Regions from separate parts of the Priestia sp. JSM ZJ58 genome, predicted to be linked through region 4. Evidence: predicted binding sites of a transcription regulator. Region 4 holds the regulator's gene; each other region holds the start of a gene.
What was found. Region 4 encodes LexA, which represses DNA repair genes until DNA is damaged. Its sites were predicted from a motif close to CGAACATATGTTCG; they were not measured.
Positions count from the first base shown of each region.

Region 1 (4,736 bases), 1.9 Mb from region 4:
TTTTTAAAGCTGACAAGCGAGGAGAATAGATATGTTCACAAAAATACTGCAGGCTGAGTGTATAAAGTTAAAAAGAAAATGGCTCTGGTTTTTACTATTTTTAGGTCCAGCGGGTGTAATTGGCTTAACTCTAGTTGATTATAGCGTTCGATATGAATATTTAATTCAGCAAAATCCGAATGTGTGGGAAGGTCTTTTGCATGAACTAAACATCACGCTTCCAATAGCTTTTTTACTGGGAGGAACGATTCTTGCTTCAAATGTAGCGCATATTGAATATCATAGAAGCTCATGGAAGCAGCTGCTGAGCTTACCTGTGAGCAGACTGAGTGTTTATACAGCAAAATTTTTAGTAGTTATGTTTATGCTACTTATCGCTTCTGCTGTTCTATTAATCGGTATAATTGGGTTAGGCTGGTGGTTAGGATTTGGTTTTCCGTCTTCTTGGAAAAATCTTTTCGTGTATACCTTTTATCCGTTTTTTTCTGCCATTCCATTTGTAGCTATTCAAATATGGTTATCTATGCTTTTTAAAAATCAAGGCCGCTCTCTTGCACTAGGTATTGTGATGAGTGTGACGATGAGTGGTATGAGAGAATTGCCGAGCTGGTTTTTCTGGCAATGGCCAATGCTAGCGTTTTCTGACTATCGGAATATGTACATAATAGCAGGTGTAATTATCGGTATTTTCCTATATGCTGCAGGCGCCTTGCACTTTATCAAAAAGGATGTGGCCTAAATGTTTTTGCAATTATGTAGGATAGAATCGTTTAAATTGTTTAAAACAAAAGCCTGGACGTACCTTTTTGTGAGTCCTATTCTAATCGCTATTATCCTTTTTGTAGGTGATCAGGCAATGCCAAGCGGGAGAACGAAATGGGCAATGGCAGATGCCTTGATTGCCAATGTTCACGGATTGGTGTTTTATCCGTTAATTGGCGGGTTAGTAACATCCTTCATCTGTCGGTATGAACACGAAGCGGGAGGATGGAAGCAATTATTATCTCTTCCTGTGACAAGGACATCGGTATACGGAGCAAAATTGATTACAGCAGCAGCTTTCATGGGAATTCTTCAAGTGCTTGTATTTGTTGTTTTATTAGGAGTTAGCATGTTAAAAGACTATCCGAGCGCTGTGCCATTAAAGATGATAGCTGGAAATATGCTAGGCGGATGGGTTGCGGTGTTGCCCATTCTTGCGTTTATGCTAGCTGTGTCAATGGCATGTTCTAGCCTTGGAGCATCTTTGACAGTCAACGTCATTTTAACACTACCGAATTTATTCGTTGCTAATTCTGAACGATTTGGCCCCTGGTACCCATGGACTCAGCCAATGTATGGAATGTTAGGTGTAACCGGAAAAGCATCATGGGGGTTGATGCTGACTACACAGAATTTCTTAGTGGTTGTTATAAGCAGCTTTCTGCTTTTTGGAGTAGCAGGTTTACTGTATTTTCAGCGCAAACATATATAATAGAAAAAACCCGCTTTTTTACAGCGGGTTTTTAGCTGGCTTTTGGAATAGTAAAACCTACTCCAAAGACGTCTCGCACATCGTGGACAACCACAAAAGCCTGTTCATCGACTTTATGAATAATGCGCTTTAACTCTAATAGTTCTTGTTTGTTCACAACTACGTACAATACGTCTTTTGCTTCTTTTGTATAGCTTCCATGAGCAGAAAAGACAGTGACGCCTCGCTGCATCTTTTTGTTAACTTGTTCGGCTACTTCAGCTGAACGGTGTGAAATAATAGTGATTGCTTTGCGGGGGTTAAGTCCTTCAATAATATAATCAAGCACCTTTGTTCCGATATAAAGAGAAATAACCGTGTACATCGTCTTTTCTCCACCGATGACAAAATAGGCGCTTGCTACAACTAATAAATCAATTGCTAGCATCGTTTTGCTAATATTCCAGTCTAGATATTGATTAGCTAAGCGGGCGATAACTGCCGAGCCTCCGGAAGTTCCGCCACCTCTAAACACAAGCCCGAGTCCTACACCGGCTAAAATACCAGCAAAAATAGCCCCAAGTAGCGTATCGTCAAGAGGATTTCCCAGTCCTTCAGTTATATGTAGGAATAGAGATGTGAAAATAATACATATAATTGTGTAAGCAATCACACGTTTGTGAAGCAATTTGTATCCGATCAGTACCAGCAAACCGTTTAATATAAAGTTTGTGATACCAGGAGACCAGCCTAGTACATAATAGGTAATCATTGTTACACCGGTTACGCCGCCTTCTGCTAATTCATTTGGAATAGCAAAATAATTAATGGCCAGTGCGAAAATGAGGCTTCCTAGAATAATGAGGATAATTTCTTTTATTTTATTGATCATGAACGTTACCTCCAATCATCAAAAACTCCGAAAACACAGTCATGACAATGTATTATACCAACTCTAGAGGCTGAATTAAAGATGGGATATTATTATTTTTTAAAAAATCAATTTCTGCTATCAACATAAAATCTTTTGACAGTTTTTATGGAGTATGAAAAAATAAATTGTTTGCTTTTATTTTGATTAAAAAGTTTTGCAATGAGAATGTTCGTTCGGTAAAATAGAAGCAAGAGTCAAGGGGGAGAATGAACGTGTATCAAGATGAATTAAAACAGTATGCGAAGTTAGTAATGCCTGAGCATTTAGAGAAAATGAAGAAAATGTACAGTCCCGAGGCGCATAAGCAGTCTTTAGGGTTGAAAAAAGAAAAGATTGAGCATATTGAAAAGGTCATTATGAACAGTTACTCGGAGCATCATCCAGTAACCCTTCACGTCTATGAAGCAGGACATATTCAAAGATATGAACGAGTGACAATCGATAAAGTTTCTCTGCAGTCGAATACGCTGATGGTGACAGGGCCTTGTTATACATATTCGATTCGAGCGGATGCAGTAATTGAAGCAGATGTATGGAAAGATGAAAGCTACTCTAGCTAAGAGTAGCTTTTTTGTTGAATTTGTATCTTTTTTTTAACGCTTGCATACAATACATAAAAGCATATTCTGCGAGTAGTCACTTTTAGCTACTAGGAAATTTTGATTAAAGAAGGGATATTGTATGCAAAATGAAAAAACTCAAGTAAGAGAAATTGAATTAACGCAGTTCATTAAGAAAAGACTCGTTCGTTTTATCTCAAGTTTGGCTATTTCTTCTGCCCTTGCTTCTATATTATATATGCTTCTGTTTTTATTTAAATGATGGGTCACTTTGAGTTGTCCAAAAAGGTGGACAACTTTTTTGATGTATAGGCTCTCATTAAAACAGGACAAGCTAAACATAATTCAGTCAAGAGAAATTAAATCGGTCAAGAAATAGTCAAAAACAGTCATAGCTAATTAGTTGCAAGAAAACCTTTACATATAATGAGAAAAGTAGACAAATTCTTGAATTACCAGCTTATTTCCTTTTGTATAAACTATTATCAAAACAAATGCAAATCTAATTGTTCGTTCAAAAAACTTTATTTTGTAATTAAAAAAATGAATGTTTTTGATTTTTTATGATTGATTTTGAATGTAAACCGTGATAAAGTAAGTACATGAAATAAATGAAAACGCTTTTTTGAAAAAGGAGCTAGAACATGTTAACGCCGGAGAGACATCAACTAATCTTAAAACTTTTAAAAGAGAAAGAACTTGTAAAAGTGCAAGAGTTTATCGAAGTTACAGGCGCTTCGGAATCCACAATTAGAAGAGACTTAAGTCAACTAGAAGAAGAGCAAATGCTCAAACGTGTTCACGGTGGCGCTTCGCTTATTCGCAGTAAACGAATCGAACTGAGCGTTATCGAAAAATCTGCTAAAAATATTCAAGATAAACGAAACATTGCAGAGTATGCGGCTTCCATTATAAATGAAGGTGACTGTATTTTTTTAGATGCAGGAACTACAACGTATGAAATGATTCCTTTTTTGAAGCAAAAAGATGTAGTTGTCGTGACAAATGGTTTAATGCATTTAAACCCGATGCTAGAACAAGGTATCACCCTCTATTTAATTGGAGGATCTGTTAAACATAAAACGGGCGCTTTAATTGGCAATGGAGCTCTTTTAAGTCTTGAGCAGTATCGTTTTGATAAGTGCTTTATGGGAGCGAATGGGATTCATCATCAATATGGATATACAACTCCTGATCCAGAAGAAGCATTGATCAAGCAAACGGCAATGAAGCTTTCTAGAGAATCTTATATTTTATCAGATTCTACTAAGTTTTTTGAAACAAGTTTTGCGAAAATAGCCGATTTACATGAAGCAAAAATTATAACAAATGACGTACCTAGTGATGTACTTATACAGTATGCAAACAAAACAGACATAAAGGTTGTGAAATCATGATTTATACATGTACGTTGAACCCATCCGTTGATTACGTAGTACATGTTTCAGCATTCGAAGAAGGCGGACTTAACCGCACAACGAATGAAGCCAAGTTTCCAGGAGGGAAAGGCATTAACGTCTCTCGCGTTTTAAAGCGATTAGATGTTGATAATAAAGCTCTCGGTTTTGTAGCCGGCTTTACAGGAACCTATATCGAAGACTACTTAAAAGCGGAGAATATTGAAACAGCTTTTACAAGAGTTGATGGAGATACCCGCATTAACGTAAAGTTAAAAACGGAAAAAGAAACAGAAATTAACGGTCAAGGGCCTGCTATTACAGACGAAGCGCTTCAGTCTTTATTGAGTCAAGTAAAGCAAATGACTGAAGGCGATATCTTCGTATTAGCA
Region 1 covers NZ_JBISEM010000001.1:2,661,983-2,666,718, reverse strand. The annotation lists gene ACH6EI_RS14080 (ABC transporter ATP-binding protein) at 1-57, shown strand, start outside; gene ACH6EI_RS14075 (ABC transporter permease) at 32-739, shown strand; gene ACH6EI_RS14070 (ABC transporter permease) at 740-1,474, shown strand; gene ACH6EI_RS14065 (YitT family protein) at 1,506-2,345, opposite strand; gene ACH6EI_RS14060 (YolD-like family protein) at 2,594-2,947, shown strand; gene ACH6EI_RS14055 (hypothetical protein) at 3,069-3,209, shown strand; gene ACH6EI_RS14050 (DeoR/GlpR family DNA-binding transcription regulator) at 3,592-4,344, shown strand; gene pfkB (1-phosphofructokinase) at 4,341-4,736, shown strand, end outside.
Region 1: the regulator LexA is predicted to act here: its motif matches at 2,550-2,563, upstream of ACH6EI_RS14060 (YolD-like family protein).

Region 2 (4,736 bases), on a different contig from region 4:
AATATTGGAATTGTGATTCAAGCGTATCTTTATCGTACAGAACAAGATATGAATGACTTACATCAATATCAAGCCAATTTACGTCTGGTAAAAGGAGCTTACAAAGAATCGCCAGAAGTATCGTTTCCGGAAAAGAAAGACGTAGATGAAAACTATAAAAAAATCATTAAAATGCATTTATTAAATGGACACTATACAGCTGTAGCAAGTCATGATGAGGAAATGATTCAGTATACAAAACGATTAGTAAGAGAAAACGGCATTTCAAATGATCAGTTTGAGTTCCAAATGCTTTATGGAATTTGCGTAGAGCTACAGGATCGTCTGGTCAAAGAAGGATATAAAGTCAGGGTTTATGTTCCTTACGGAATTGATTGGTTTGGGTATTTCATGAGACGCCTAGCCGAACGCCCCGCCAACGTATGGTTCGTATTAAAAAATTTCTCCAAATAAGTTCAGTCCAAGAAACATAAAAAATTCGACACAAGTATCCTGAGCTTCGTGTCGAATTTTTTAATTAGTTTAATCCGTATTCTTTGATTTTGTTATAAAGGGTGCCGCGTGAAATGCCAAGCAGATCTGCTGCTGCACTTTTGTTTCCATAGGTTTTTTGAAGAGTCTCTTCTATTAGCCTAGCTTCTTGGAGAGAATCTTCTTCTTTTTGAACTTCTGTGAAAGAACTGGCATCCTTCAGATTGTCAGGAAGGTGCGTAAGGGTAATCAACGACTGATCACTAAGAAAAATCATTCGTTCAATCGTATTTCTCAGCTCGCGAATATTTCCTGGCCAATCGTATTGCATAAAGGCTTCGAGAACTTCAGAGCTGATGAAAGGAGCCTTCTTTTTATACTTTTTACTAAATTCCTGTACAAATTGCTGCGTTAATGCTTCAATGTCTTCTTTATGGTCTCGAAGCGGCGGAATGATAATATTAATGACGGTCAGCAAATAGTAAAGATTTTCATGGAATTCACCGGCTTTTAGCAACTCTTCCAAAGGCGTCGTAGTAGAGGCTACAATTCGGGTTTGGACTTGAATTTCTTCCGTGCCTCCAACGTGATAAAAGGCTCGTTCTTCCAAGTAACGGAGAAACTTAACTTGAATTTCAAGAGGCATTTTATCAATTTCTTCAATAAATAACGTCCCGTTATGAGCCTGCTCCAGTTTTCCTGCAATGGTCGTTGGATCTTCTGAAAAGACGTCTTTTTGATGACCAAAGAGTTCAATTTCCAGAAGTCCAGATGGAATAGTGGCGCAATTTAAAGATAAAAAAGGTTCTTTATGTTTGGATCCCCCGTAGTGGATGGCCTGAGCCAGCATTTCTTTCCCAGAACCAGGTTCTCCTGTTAATAAAATAGGCATATCTGTAGATGCCACTTTTTTGGCAATGTCAACGGCTTGCTTAATTTCAGGACTGATACCCGCAAAAGAAGAAAATGGATTATCTTTCGGAATGAGAAGAGATACATCAATTTCTTCATTTAGTCTTACAATATTGGTAATGTCATGTTCGGTTGCGACTCCACCTATGACTCGGTTGTTTCTTATAATAGGAGATGCATTGATGAGCACGTGAGTTTGTTCATTAGGACGATGATACGTTCCGCGCACAGGACGCCCTTCATTTAGAATCGTATGTAGAATGATGGATTCATCTTTAAAATGCTCTCCGATTTTTCTACCAATAATATCATCTCTCTGAATCTTATACGTATGTTCCGCAGCAGTATTCCACAAGATTACATTTCCTTCATGATCGACCGCTGTCACTGCATCATTAATGGTTTCTGCCAATGTATCAAAATAGGAAGCTAATATCTCATTTTGGCTATGCAAATGTGTAATCCACTGTGAAGGTGTTACAAGTCCTATTGTGGTTTCTTGGTTTTCTGCTTGAATGAGGACTGGTCTATTCCAGTTTGTGTTGGCTTGTAAATTGGCTAACGTAGAAGTAGAAGATGAAGGCCAATTTGTGTCCGCTATTACTTTTTTAATGGACGATGCCTCGTCATGACCTGTTAAAAGGTATCGTTCATCTTTTTGTATTACATAAAAGGTACTTGCTGTGACTACAACGAAATCATAGTTGGAAAGTTCAGATTTCACTTTAGCTAAAGAAGTTGATTCTTCAACTGTTATAAAGGAGTTATTTATAAGAACTTGATCAACGCTTGCCATACTAAACCCCTCTCAGTACATATTTTTTATACTGTATCATAATTTAGAAATTGGCGCAAAAGCCTATCCTTTTCAGACAATTAGGCAGCTTACTTTCTTTTATTGCTTTCATCTAAAGAGTTGTATTCCCCTCGAAAAGGGTAGTATAAGAATTTAGTGGGTAATAAAGTAACAGGGTAAAAAATCAAAACAAACAAACACTATATAAGATTAATACTCATTAGTTTCATTTATGAGTATAAAGTGATAAAATACGAATATCAGTTCGTGTTTTCGGTTTTTACATATCGTAATAAAAATAGATAAAACAAGAAAATAGAAACGGAGGCCTTCATTTGAAAGATCAGTTTGAATTAGTATCCCCATATCAACCGCAAGGTGATCAGCCAAAGGCAATTGAAAAGATTGTGAAAGGAATTAAAGAAGGTAAGCAGCATCAAGTTTTGTTAGGTGCTACAGGAACGGGAAAAACCTTCACTATGTCTAATGTTATTAAGGAAATAAATAAGCCAACATTAATTATGGCTCATAACAAAACGCTTGCTGGTCAATTGTACAGTGAGTTTAAAGAGTTTTTTCCTAATAATGCAGTCGAATACTTTGTCAGTTACTATGATTACTATCAGCCTGAAGCTTATGTACCTCAAACAGATACATTTATTGAAAAAGATGCAAGCATTAATGACGAGATTGATAAACTTCGTCACTCAGCAACTTCTGCTCTTTTTGAACGAAAAGATGTCATTATTATTGCCAGCGTATCCTGTATTTATGGATTAGGGTCTCCGGAAGAATACAAAGAAATGGTCGTATCTCTTCGAGTAGGAATGGAAAAAGAACGCAATCAGCTGCTTCGTACGCTAGTGGATGTACAGTACGAAAGAAACGATATTGACTTCAAGCGCGGAACGTTCCGCGTTCGCGGTGATGTTGTTGAGATTTTTCCTGTGTCTCGAGATGAACACTGTATTCGCGTGGAATTTTTCGGGGATGAAATTGACCGCATTCGCGAAGTCGACGCCTTAACAGGAGAAATTATTGGAGATCGTGAACACGTGGCTATCTTCCCGGCATCTCACTTCGTCACGAGGGAAGAAAAAATGCGTGTGGCCATTCAAAACATTGAAAAAGAACTAGAAGAACAGCTAGAGAAGTTAAAAGAAGCAGGAAAGCTTTTAGAAGCGCAGCGCTTGGAACAGCGCACTCGCTACGACCTAGAAATGATGAGAGAAATGGGATTTTGTTCAGGAATCGAGAATTACTCTCGTCATTTAACGCTTCGTCCGGCTGGTTCTACACCTTATACACTGCTGGATTTCTTCCCGGAAGATTTCCTTCTTGTGGTGGATGAATCCCACGTTACCATTCCTCAAGTTAGAGGAATGTATAATGGAGACCAAGCGCGTAAACAAGTGTTGGTGGACCATGGTTTCCGCTTGCCGTCTGCATTAGATAACCGTCCGCTTAAATTTGATGAATTTGAACAGCATATTAAACAAATCGTCCATGTTTCAGCAACACCAGGTCCTTACGAACTTGAGAAGGCGCCTGAGGTGATTGAACAAATTATCCGTCCAACGGGATTATTAGATCCAAATATTGAAGTTCGACCAATTGAAGGGCAGATTGATGATTTAATTGGAGAAATTCACGACCGGATTAAGCGAAATGAACGAGTGCTCGTCACGACGTTAACAAAGAAAATGTCTGAGGATTTAACGAACTACTTAAAAGAAATTGGCATTAAAGTTCAATATCTTCACTCTGAGGTGAAGACGCTCGAGCGTATTGAAATTATCCGAGAGCTGCGGCTTGGAAAATATGATGTGCTCATAGGGATTAACTTACTTCGTGAAGGTTTAGATATTCCAGAAGTTTCGTTAGTAACCATATTAGATGCGGACAAAGAAGGATTCTTGCGTTCAGAACGATCGCTTATTCAAACCATCGGACGTGCTGCGCGAAATGCTAATGGACATGTCATTATGTATGCAGATCGCATCACAAACTCCATGGACATTGCTATCAATGAGACCAAGCGTCGTAGAAGTATTCAAGAAGCTTACAACGAAGAGCATGGTATTACACCGACAACGATTCAAAAAGAAGTTCGAGGCTCAATTCGTGCAACAGTAGTAGCAGAAGATACAGAAACGTATGAAGAAGCACCGGCATTTGATAAACTCAATAAAAAAGAAAAAGCAAAGCTCGTAGAAGAAATGGAACAAGAAATGAAAGAAGCAGCCAAAGCGCTTAACTTTGAACGCGCAGCTGAGCTTCGTGACTTGATTCTAGAATTAAAAGCGGAAGGGTGATAAAACATGGCGATGGAAAAAATCGTGGTAAAAGGTGCACGAGCCCACAATTTGAAAAATATCGATATTGAAATCCCGCGAGACAAATTAGTGGTATTAACAGGGTTGTCAGGTTCTGGTAAATCTTCTTTAGCTTTCGATACAATCTATGCTGAAGGACAAAGACGTTATGTCGAGTCACTTTCGGCGTATGCAAGACAGTTTTTAGGTCAAATGGATAAGCCAGATGTAGATTCGATCGA
Region 2 covers NZ_JBISEM010000002.1:148,079-152,814, reverse strand. The annotation lists gene ACH6EI_RS22180 (proline dehydrogenase family protein) at 1-453, shown strand, start outside; gene ACH6EI_RS22175 (sigma-54 interaction domain-containing protein) at 518-2,179, opposite strand; gene uvrB (excinuclease ABC subunit UvrB) at 2,515-4,494, shown strand; gene uvrA (excinuclease ABC subunit UvrA) at 4,501-4,736, shown strand, end outside.
Region 2: the regulator LexA is predicted to act here: its motif matches at 2,434-2,447, upstream of uvrB (excinuclease ABC subunit UvrB).

Region 3 (4,736 bases), 2.2 Mb from region 4:
AGGTTTTGGGGGAAGGTTAGTCCCATCTTTTGTTCAACCGCTGCAATTTCTGATTCAGCAGCTGCTTCGTTAAGTGTTCCTACTGCTTCTGGCCGATTTATTCTCAACCACTGTTCAAATTCATGCCAAACCTGCTTCATTTTAAAAGCCCCCTTATATAACATTACTAAATGAATCTATGAAAATGATCCTGTACTTTTTAAGCTTATACTAATTATGTATGGAAATCTTATGTAAATAAACTGTTTTATTATTTTCTACTACATGAAACGAACATCAATTAGTTCACTTAGCCTCATTTTGTTTGTTTGCTTACATCCTTCATCTATAAAAACAAAGACATCTCCTAGAGAATCAACAAATTGAATAATTCCTGTTTCCGTTATACACTGCCCATGCTTGTAATACGTCAGGTACACTTTTTTATGTGTATGAAGCGCTTCGATCAAAGTGAAATTAATCTGTTCCATTTGATCTTCTGTTAAAAAAGGTTGTGGTATCTCTGCTTGTTTTTTTATAATTTCCTGTAATCCTTTGTATTGCTCTGGCATAGTGGCGAACGGTCGCCATTTTTTCATTCCTCTGTTCTGCATATTATTTTCCTCCTTTATGCTTTATGACCTCCTAGAAGGCCGTTTCGATAACGAGCCGTTGAATGATCGAGATAGCTTGAGGCCCGTAGAACGCTATTCTTTCCATAACGAAGACGAATGTCATCGATCGTTTTTGCAAGTGCATAGGCTCTTTCACGCTGGTCAATGTCTTCAAATAAACTCATTTGCTCCTCTTCTTGAATGCGTGTGTTCGATAAGGAAATGCCAATGGAGCGAATCGGCATTCCACTATCAAACGTATGTAAAATGGTTAAACAGTACGGAAAGATATCTTGACTTAAGTTCGAAGCTCTCCCCATTTTCTTTTGTCTGGAGAAGCCTCCACCTGTTTGTTTGCTGTAGCCAATGGATAAATGGATCGTTTGAGCCACCACTTGATGCATGCGTAAGCGAAAACAGACATCGTCCAATAGCTCCAACAGCAATAACTCCACTTGTTTTCGGTTTGTATAATCACGGAATAGAATTTGACTCTTTCCAAAGGAACGAGAACTAGGAATATATACATCAGAAATGCGACTGTAATCAATGCCATTCGCATGTTGGTGCAACTCTTCGCCTAGTATGCCAAATTCCTTTTGTAACATCTCTTTTGAAGAAAGAGCGAGTTCCTTTATGGAGTGAATGCCCAAACGATTTAAGCGCCTTTCCGTAGCAGACGAGATCCCCCAGAAATCCTTCATCGGATGAATGGACCACAACTTAAAGGGAATATCCTCATATCGCCAATAGGCAACTCCTGTTGGGCTGTTCTTGGCTTCATGATCTAAGCTCACCTTCGCCAGTAAGAGATTCGGACCGATACCTGCGGTAGCTGTCAGCCGTGTCTTGCGATAAATCTCGTTGATGATTCTATGGGCCAGTTCTTCTGGTGTTTGAGCGAATAAATGCAACGAAGCTGTCGCATCAATAAATAACTCATCAATGCTATACGCATGAAAGTCTTCAGGAGCCACATACTGTAACACCAAACTCGAAATATAGTTCGAAGCCTTGATATATCTCTCCATGGATGGATTCACCACATGGATATCTTTCCTTTTAGGAATGTCAAAAAGACGACTTCCTGTTTTGATCCCTTCTTTCTTTAATAAGGGTGTAGCAGCTAACACAACAGATCCTGACCTTTTGATATCTCCTACCACCGCAAGCCTTGTTTTCAACGGATCTAAGCCCCGTATGACAGAAGAAACAGAAGCAAAAAACGATTTCATGTCTATACAAATAATCACTCTGTTTGGTAGCTGCCCATCATCCATCAAAAGAACTCCTTAAATAAAAGAACATTTGTTCTATATATTATATACGAACAAATGTTCTTTTTTCAAGGATGAAATCTAAATTTTTCCCGATTATTGCTACCCTATCAGAAATGGAATGCAGATTAGCCTTTTACTCTTATGTTTTGTCTTTCTTTTTTTATAAGAAAATAAATTCGAATCACATGATAAAGAGCATTGCCAGTAACACCAATAACAGAACTAAGTAAAAGTAAATTCATAAAATCACCTCTTTTTGTTAATATTTTAGGAAGAGGTAGGAAACAAGACTTTTTATCCTCCCAGTTGTAGTAGAGAAGCAAACTCTTTAAAACTAAGAAGATTTTTAAAAAAATTTAAATGTGTGTTAGAAAGGGAAATTTGTTAATGTATCAAATGAGAATTTTTACATTAAGATACGGCACTAAAAGGAAAATAAAGATCGAAGAGGGAATGACCCTTAAAGATGAGTTAAATAAGGCAGGAATTACAGAATCAGATATATTTCAAATGCAATTAGTAATTCAAGATGATAAAATATAATTCTAGTTGTGTAATTTTGCTAAAAAGGCAGCCAAAAATATTTGGCTGCCTTTTTTAATCTTTTCATCATATATTTTATATTCGCTCTGGGTATCTTTCATAATAATCATCTAATACATTTTTAATTAATTTAAACTTGATAGTTCCTCTAGAATGATAAGGGATATGCAGATTATTTTCTCTTAAATCATTTTCGACCAAATAATATTCGTATGCTAAAGCCGTTAGAAAATAATTCAATTCTTCAGTTTTAACCAGATGGTTTAAAAATACTATTTTAGCAATTTGCTTGAAACTGCCAACTGTTAAATTAATAAAAACTATAACCAACACAATAAATATTAAATAAATATAGGATTCTTTTAGGTTGCCCGCAGATTTAAATACTGAATTATTTGTTGCAGACCAAACAGGAATAAATAATATCATGAAAGAACCTATATAAAACGGAACTTGGGTTTTAATTTTAAATTCAGCTCTTTCTTTCAAATCTTCTTTTAGTTGTTCAATAGCTTCTTTAGTATTAATACGTTTTCTTTCAAGATAAACTTTCAAAATCATTAATTGAAATAATTCCCAATCCTTACTGTACATTGAGAAAATTCTGTGCTTCACCTTAAATTTATACTTATTTCTTAGCACTCTTGTTGCTTGGTAATTAATAAATAATGCACCTAACAAGAGGACTACACCACTACCAGGAAAGAATCCTATGATACTATACTTTAAATTATGTTCTTTAGCGTAAAAACAAAAAATGAAATATGCGCCTATAAAAACAATAGTTATAAAAATATAAAGTTTCATATACCTAAAGATTAATCTTCGGGCACTTAAGCCATATTGAAAAAAGTGCAATAAATCATCAGTTATCATAATAGTCCCCTCAAAATAACCATTCAGTTATCTACTATTGTCTTATTTGTATTTTTCTTCTTATACAGAAACCTAACATATATATTACCAGTAAAAAGAGCATACTAATATAACTAATTATGTGTGAGAAGGTGAAATGAAAGAATGAGCATTTTTAAAATAGACAGGTCTGTTGTTGTAGAGGAAAAAGTAATGAGACATAGAAAAGATGACCTTTATAAGCTCGTTAATGAAATAATGGATCAGCATGATTTGGAAACATTGATGGTTGCTACCCTATCAAAAATCGCTTTTATTGATTATATGTTGGGGCTTGATGTTATGGAAAACAAACGTCTTGAATCCATGATTAATATGGTTAATAGTAATCGTAATACCAATCATCAATTAACTGATTTTTATATCCGTTTTTAAAAAAGGTTCGCAAAAGTACATGTTAAACAATGAACGTTCATAAAGTGTTTTTTAACTTTTACGGATATATAAAACAATTGGTTCTGATAATTTTTCATACGTTCGTAAAGGTATACTTTTACGGTCGGTACGTGCAATTTTCTTCAAAAATTATAGAGGTAAAGTCAAGAGTTTTATTTGTAACTTTTTAACGCTGTTTAAATAAAAAGTAAATTACTCCTTCTGCTCATTTGTAAAATTAGAACATTTCCCTCTACAATTATTGATAATTTTCAAATTGCAGAATATAATAATAACAAGAGTTTACCACAGGAAACTTTTTAGCGTACGGTAAATAAGCTTTTAATCATTTAAAATGATTCCCTCATCATGAATAAAAAGAGTGAGAGGTAGCCTGGAACTATCTCTCACTCTTTTTATCATTATTTTACTTGTAGCTCAGCAATCATATCTTCTAGACGCTCTTTCTGTGCTTGAAGCTCTTCCATAGAAGGTTGATAAGATGATATAGTTTGTTGTCCACCATATGCCTGTTTAGGTTGAACCAAACGTTGTAATTGCCCACCGTTTTGTTCATATAAACGGTAGCCTACTGCGCCTACCACTGTTCCTGATACAAATCCCATTAGAAAATCGCGATTAATCATTATAAAACTCCCCCATAATCCTAAGTTTTTTATATCAATTCATACAAAAGGTATGAATGAATATCTTACGTAATTGTAGATAGCTTTTGTGATTGCACTTTCTGCTTTTCATGTAACAATTCCAATACATTCACAATCCATGTAATCATTGCTACATATAGCATATTTGAGGGCCCTAGAGATAACATCGTAACAATTCCAGTTAAAATATCTGGGTGCCTCATTTTATTGCTCGTACCGTGGGATAAGACCGTGTAGCCTGTCGCAACTACTGCTCCATATACGAGTGCATCTGGTTTATAAAAAGATGCTTTTCGAATACCTGCCAGTAGAAGTAATCCCCCAGAAAACAATGTACGTAGCCAATCATTTCGTGTGGCAGG
Region 3 covers NZ_JBISEM010000001.1:2,966,764-2,971,499, forward strand. The annotation lists gene ACH6EI_RS15555 (SMI1/KNR4 family protein) at 1-140, opposite strand, end outside; gene ACH6EI_RS15560 (YolD-like family protein) at 261-593, opposite strand; gene ACH6EI_RS15565 (Y-family DNA polymerase) at 608-1,873, opposite strand; gene ACH6EI_RS15570 (hypothetical protein) at 2,492-3,292, opposite strand; gene ACH6EI_RS15575 (hypothetical protein) at 3,437-3,706, shown strand; gene ACH6EI_RS15580 (hypothetical protein) at 4,129-4,353, opposite strand; gene ACH6EI_RS15585 (HMA2 domain-containing protein) at 4,419-4,736, opposite strand, start outside.
Region 3: the regulator LexA is predicted to act here: its motif matches at 1,921-1,934, upstream of ACH6EI_RS15565 (Y-family DNA polymerase).

Region 4 (4,736 bases):
CCAGTTGTTGCATCAACACCTGCTGTATGACCGAACTCTGGATGACCTGGTGTTTTGCTTCCCCATTGACGGAAGTTTTTAAGGTCTTCAATTGATAAGTCATATCCAGCTAAATGAAGCAAGCTGTATAATAGTGCCGATCCGTGTCCTGCTGATAATACAAAGCGGTCACGGTTGAACCAGTTTGGATTCTTTGGATTGATGTTCATAAATTTTGTCCACAATGTATATGCCATTGGAGCAGCTCCCATTGGCATACCTGGGTGACCTGAATTTGCTTTCTCAATCGCATCGATTGATAAAGTACGAATTGTTGCAATCGAAAGATCTTCAATACGTTGTGTCATACTCTTCATTCCTTTCAAAACTATGTACATATGTTATCATACTAATGATTTGCTTATTTGTACAATACTTGAACCAAAAAAATTTCCACTTTTACAGTTTTTGTGTGCCTTATTAAAAATATACAAAAAACTAGAGGGAACTCTCCCTCTAGTTTTACTAGAACGTCTTAGTGAAGACGCTTCTTTTTGCTCTCTTTTAACTTCTTAGGCGTAACATCTTTACCTTCCTCGTCCACAACTTTAATCGTATGAAGGTGGTTTGTCATAGATTGTCGGAAAACTTTTAAATATTCCTGACGTAGCTCTTGCTGTTCTTTCGCTTCAGATTCTGTCAGACCTTCAGCCTTTGCCTTTTTTGAAAGAGCATTAATACGAGCAAGTTTATCTTTTGATAGCATATAAAACCTATCTCCTTATAATCAATAATTAAAATTACCGAACCGTTCCGGCAACATGTAGTCATCTTACTAAATCTCTTTCGTTTTATCAAGAGATTGAGCACTCTCTTGATACTCTTGATAGCGACGATGTACCGTTGCTTTTGAAATATTATAACCAAAACCTTTTAGCGTAACTGAAATTTCAGCAAAGGTTAAGCCGTTATGACGAAGGCGGACAATTTCTTCAATCGGCGCTTCTTTTTTTTCTCTTCCTGAGTTAACTCCTTGATTTTTTAAATTTTGCTGCGGACGATAACCGTTTTCTACGGCTCTTTTCATTCCTCTTTTAATTTTAGCGTTATGTAATTTCCGCTGATGCTCTTCCACTAAGCTAATAATATCTAACACCATCGAATCAGATTCTGAAAGCTGAAGCTGACCTTGATGACTAATCGTATAGATCGTAGCATTTTCTTTATGAAAAGCATGAAGAAGCGCAATTCGGGCATTTCCTCTGCCTAATCGCGTTTCGTCTTGAATGAGCAGCACAGATATTTTTTCTTCTTTCATTGTATGAAGAACATCCAATATACCCTCTCTGTCTACGTCATATCCGCTTGCTTTTTCCATTACGACTTTTTTTACGTTTAGATGGTGAAGATCAGCAAGCTTTTTTAATTCTTCTTGCTGGCGCTGTAAAGATGTTTCTTGGGTTTTTTTATCCGTACTTACACGGCAATAAATAATGGCGTCCACTTTTATCACGACCTTTTCGGCTTCTAACAATATTCAGGAACGGCCGTTACACACTACTGTTCAATTGCCACTTGATTATGTAACTCTTTTTTTAAAACAGGAATATATAATTTATCTCCAGGAGATAAAGACTGGGCAGTGTCTGAGTTTAGATCATTGACGTCTTCAACCCATTTGACAAATTCATTGGTGGTCAAATGATGGTGATTATGATACTTGTTGGACAAGTCCCAAAGCGTATCTCCTTTTGTAATAGTAACCGTTGAATATTTGTCTAAATCTACTTTATCCGCTCCTAAAACCAGCGTCAATACATATGTAAGTGCAGCGATAACTGCAAAAAAAATAGCGTAATGTTTCATAGAATGTAAGAATTGGTGCATATTATGATCCCCCTATCAGAATATATGTTCTTATTTTATTGAGAACATTTGTTTCTGTCAATGGAATTCTTCGAACTTATGTTTGTATATTGACACATCACGTGGTATAATTCACCTAAAGAATAGCTAAAATCGAGGTGAAAAATATGAAGCTATCAAAACGTCAACAAGACATACTAGATTTTATTAAGCACGAAGTAAAATTAAAAGGTTATCCGCCTTCTGTTCGTGAGATTGGGGAAGCGGTGGGATTAGCCTCTAGCTCCACTGTACACGGGCATTTAGCTCGTTTAGAAAGTAAAGGGTTAATTCGCAGAGATCCAACAAAACCAAGAGCAATCGAAGTTCTTCAACTAGACGAAGTAAACATCCCTAAAAGCAATGTCATTAATGTTCCTGTTATCGGTAAAGTAACAGCGGGTCTTCCTATAACAGCCGTTGAAAATGTGGAAGAATATTTCCCTCTTCCAGATAAATTCGTTTCTCCAGATGATCATGTATTTATGCTTGAAATTATGGGAGAAAGTATGATTGAAGCAGGTATTCTAGATGGCGATATGGTAATCGTACGTCAGCAGCAAACTGCTAATAACGGAGATATTGTGGTCGCTATGACCGAGGACAACGAAGCAACGGTAAAACGTTTCTTTAAAGAAGAAAATTTCGTTCGTTTACAGCCTGAAAATTCAACGATGGCGCCTATTATTCTTCGCCACGTAACGATTTTAGGAAAAGTCACTGGTGTATATCGCACGATTCACTAATCACACACTGTATGTAAAACCAACTAATCATGATGTTAGTTGGTTTTTTACGTTTGTTTTCTAAAAAAATTGGCATATTATAAATGATACGTCGAATCATTACAGGCAGGTAGAGCGGTTTTTATAAAGCCTGTTTTACCTTTTACTTTCTGTCTGCATTTTTTCGACTCTCAAAAAAAATACAACCGACTATAAGAAGGATGTAGTTTATGACCAATACACCAAGGAAAACAGAACCATTTCAAACTATTATGCCTACCAAAGCAATGAACATGTTTCTTTTTCCTTTTTCCTTTGATCGAAAAAATAAAGAGCAGCTTGTTCATGCACTAGAAGCAAATATGTTTGAGTTTTTTTCCATTCAAAACAAACATGTAGAAAAAGAATACTACGGAGAACAGTATTACGTATCTCATGATAGCTTGGATCAATATTTTCTTCCTTACATTGAATGTATTCTATTTCCTGATTCGTGCGAAAAAGAAGGCTTGCTTCGATTTTCAAAAAAAATAGACCATACCGTTACGCTACAAACTTCCTCCACCACCGTGTCTAGCAACGTGCTGTCTGTGGATGTTTTTTTATGTCCTTTTGAAATTGGCGTCATGACCATTCGCACTGAGATGAGTCATAATCATTACACCTATGATGACATTTTAGAATTCATGAATCATTTTCGTGTATTAGAACCGAAGCTTGCTGAAGAGCATGGATCCACCATTACCTATGAACATCATCGCTATAGCAAAGTACAGGATTATATTTTTTCACAGCTCGCGCCATTTTTGAACGAACACATCAAAAAAGAAGCGACGCGTGAACAGCACGTCGGGAGTCTTCCTTATTTTATCGATGAACGGATGTTTGTATTAAGTTATGTAACGGTAAATCAAGAGCAAGAGATTAACTCCACAACTTTATTTCGTACTGGGCAGCTAAATAGCTATACGCCTGACGGGAAACCGTTTATCTCTGCACACAACCATGAGTATATTAAAACGTATAATACCAAACACGTGTATTCCAGATGGGCTCCTGAAACCTATTACGTTATAACAGACCATGTGTTTTCGTGTATTTCTAAATCGACAGACTCTAAAACGGATCAGCTTTTGATGAATCATCTATTTGGCCAACATTACTATAATTTATTTTTGCATTTTTTCTATAAAATCGTGTTGCTAAAACTATCCTATGAGTATTCTCAGCTCACGTTTCATAAAAATTCAGAGGGCATCGAGCGACTAATTCGCTCTATTACTGTATTTTCAGGTAAATATTTATTTTTAGAAATTAGCTCTCGCACGGAAGGTCAAGAGTTTTCTGAGCTCTTTAAAAAAATCTTCCACATCAATTCTCTTTATCAAGAAGTCAAAGAAACCCTTGGTACTTTGTATCAAAATCAAGAGAAAATCGCGGCCAAGCGTCACAATTACTTATTATTAATTTTAACGATTTATACCGTTCTTTCCGGTATTTACGGAATGAATTTAGTTATTAGCAAGCTAAAGGGAAACATCAATTGGGATAGTATGAAGCAGTTTTCTATCTTTGAATATATCGCTTTAATAGTAGCTTTATCAGGAATTCTGATCAGCATTAGTCTCGGAGTGAGTTCCCTATGGAATTTATTAAAAGATCGATTTAAAACATAAAAGCTGTTCGCATCAGAAAATACATTATAAAAAAGAAGAGATTGAGACATAACTAAACCAAGCAAGTCTAAAGGGAAACAAATGAAATAAATAAGCTAGCAGGGATTGCTTGTGACATCGCAGTTGATTTCCGTGCAAGACTTCGCTTTCCGCGGGCGGCCGGTGAGCCTCCTCGTCGCTTGCGCTCCTGCGGGGTCTCACCCCTTCCGCTTTTCCCGCAGGAGTCTTCGTCTTGCCCTCCAATCAACTGCTGGAAAGAACTAAACAAATGAAACCTACGTGCACCATAAAAAACGAACCACTAATCAAACATGATGATTAATGGTTCGTTTTTCGCTTCGACTAAAATCCTTTTTTCCCAACCTCTTTTATCTATTACTAAATCACTGCCTACTCCACTGAACCTTTTATTACACGTTGTGCCGCTGTTGTAATTTCAGAACAATCTAAC
Region 4 covers NZ_JBISEM010000001.1:803,390-808,125, reverse strand. The annotation lists gene tkt (transketolase) at 1-347, opposite strand, end outside; gene ACH6EI_RS04100 (DUF896 domain-containing protein) at 515-745, opposite strand; gene ACH6EI_RS04095 (YneB family resolvase-like protein) at 815-1,483, opposite strand; gene yneA (cell division suppressor protein YneA) at 1,537-1,866, opposite strand; gene lexA (transcriptional repressor LexA) at 2,013-2,630, shown strand; gene ACH6EI_RS04080 (magnesium transporter CorA family protein) at 2,840-4,285, shown strand; gene ACH6EI_RS04075 (hypothetical protein) at 4,353-4,553, opposite strand.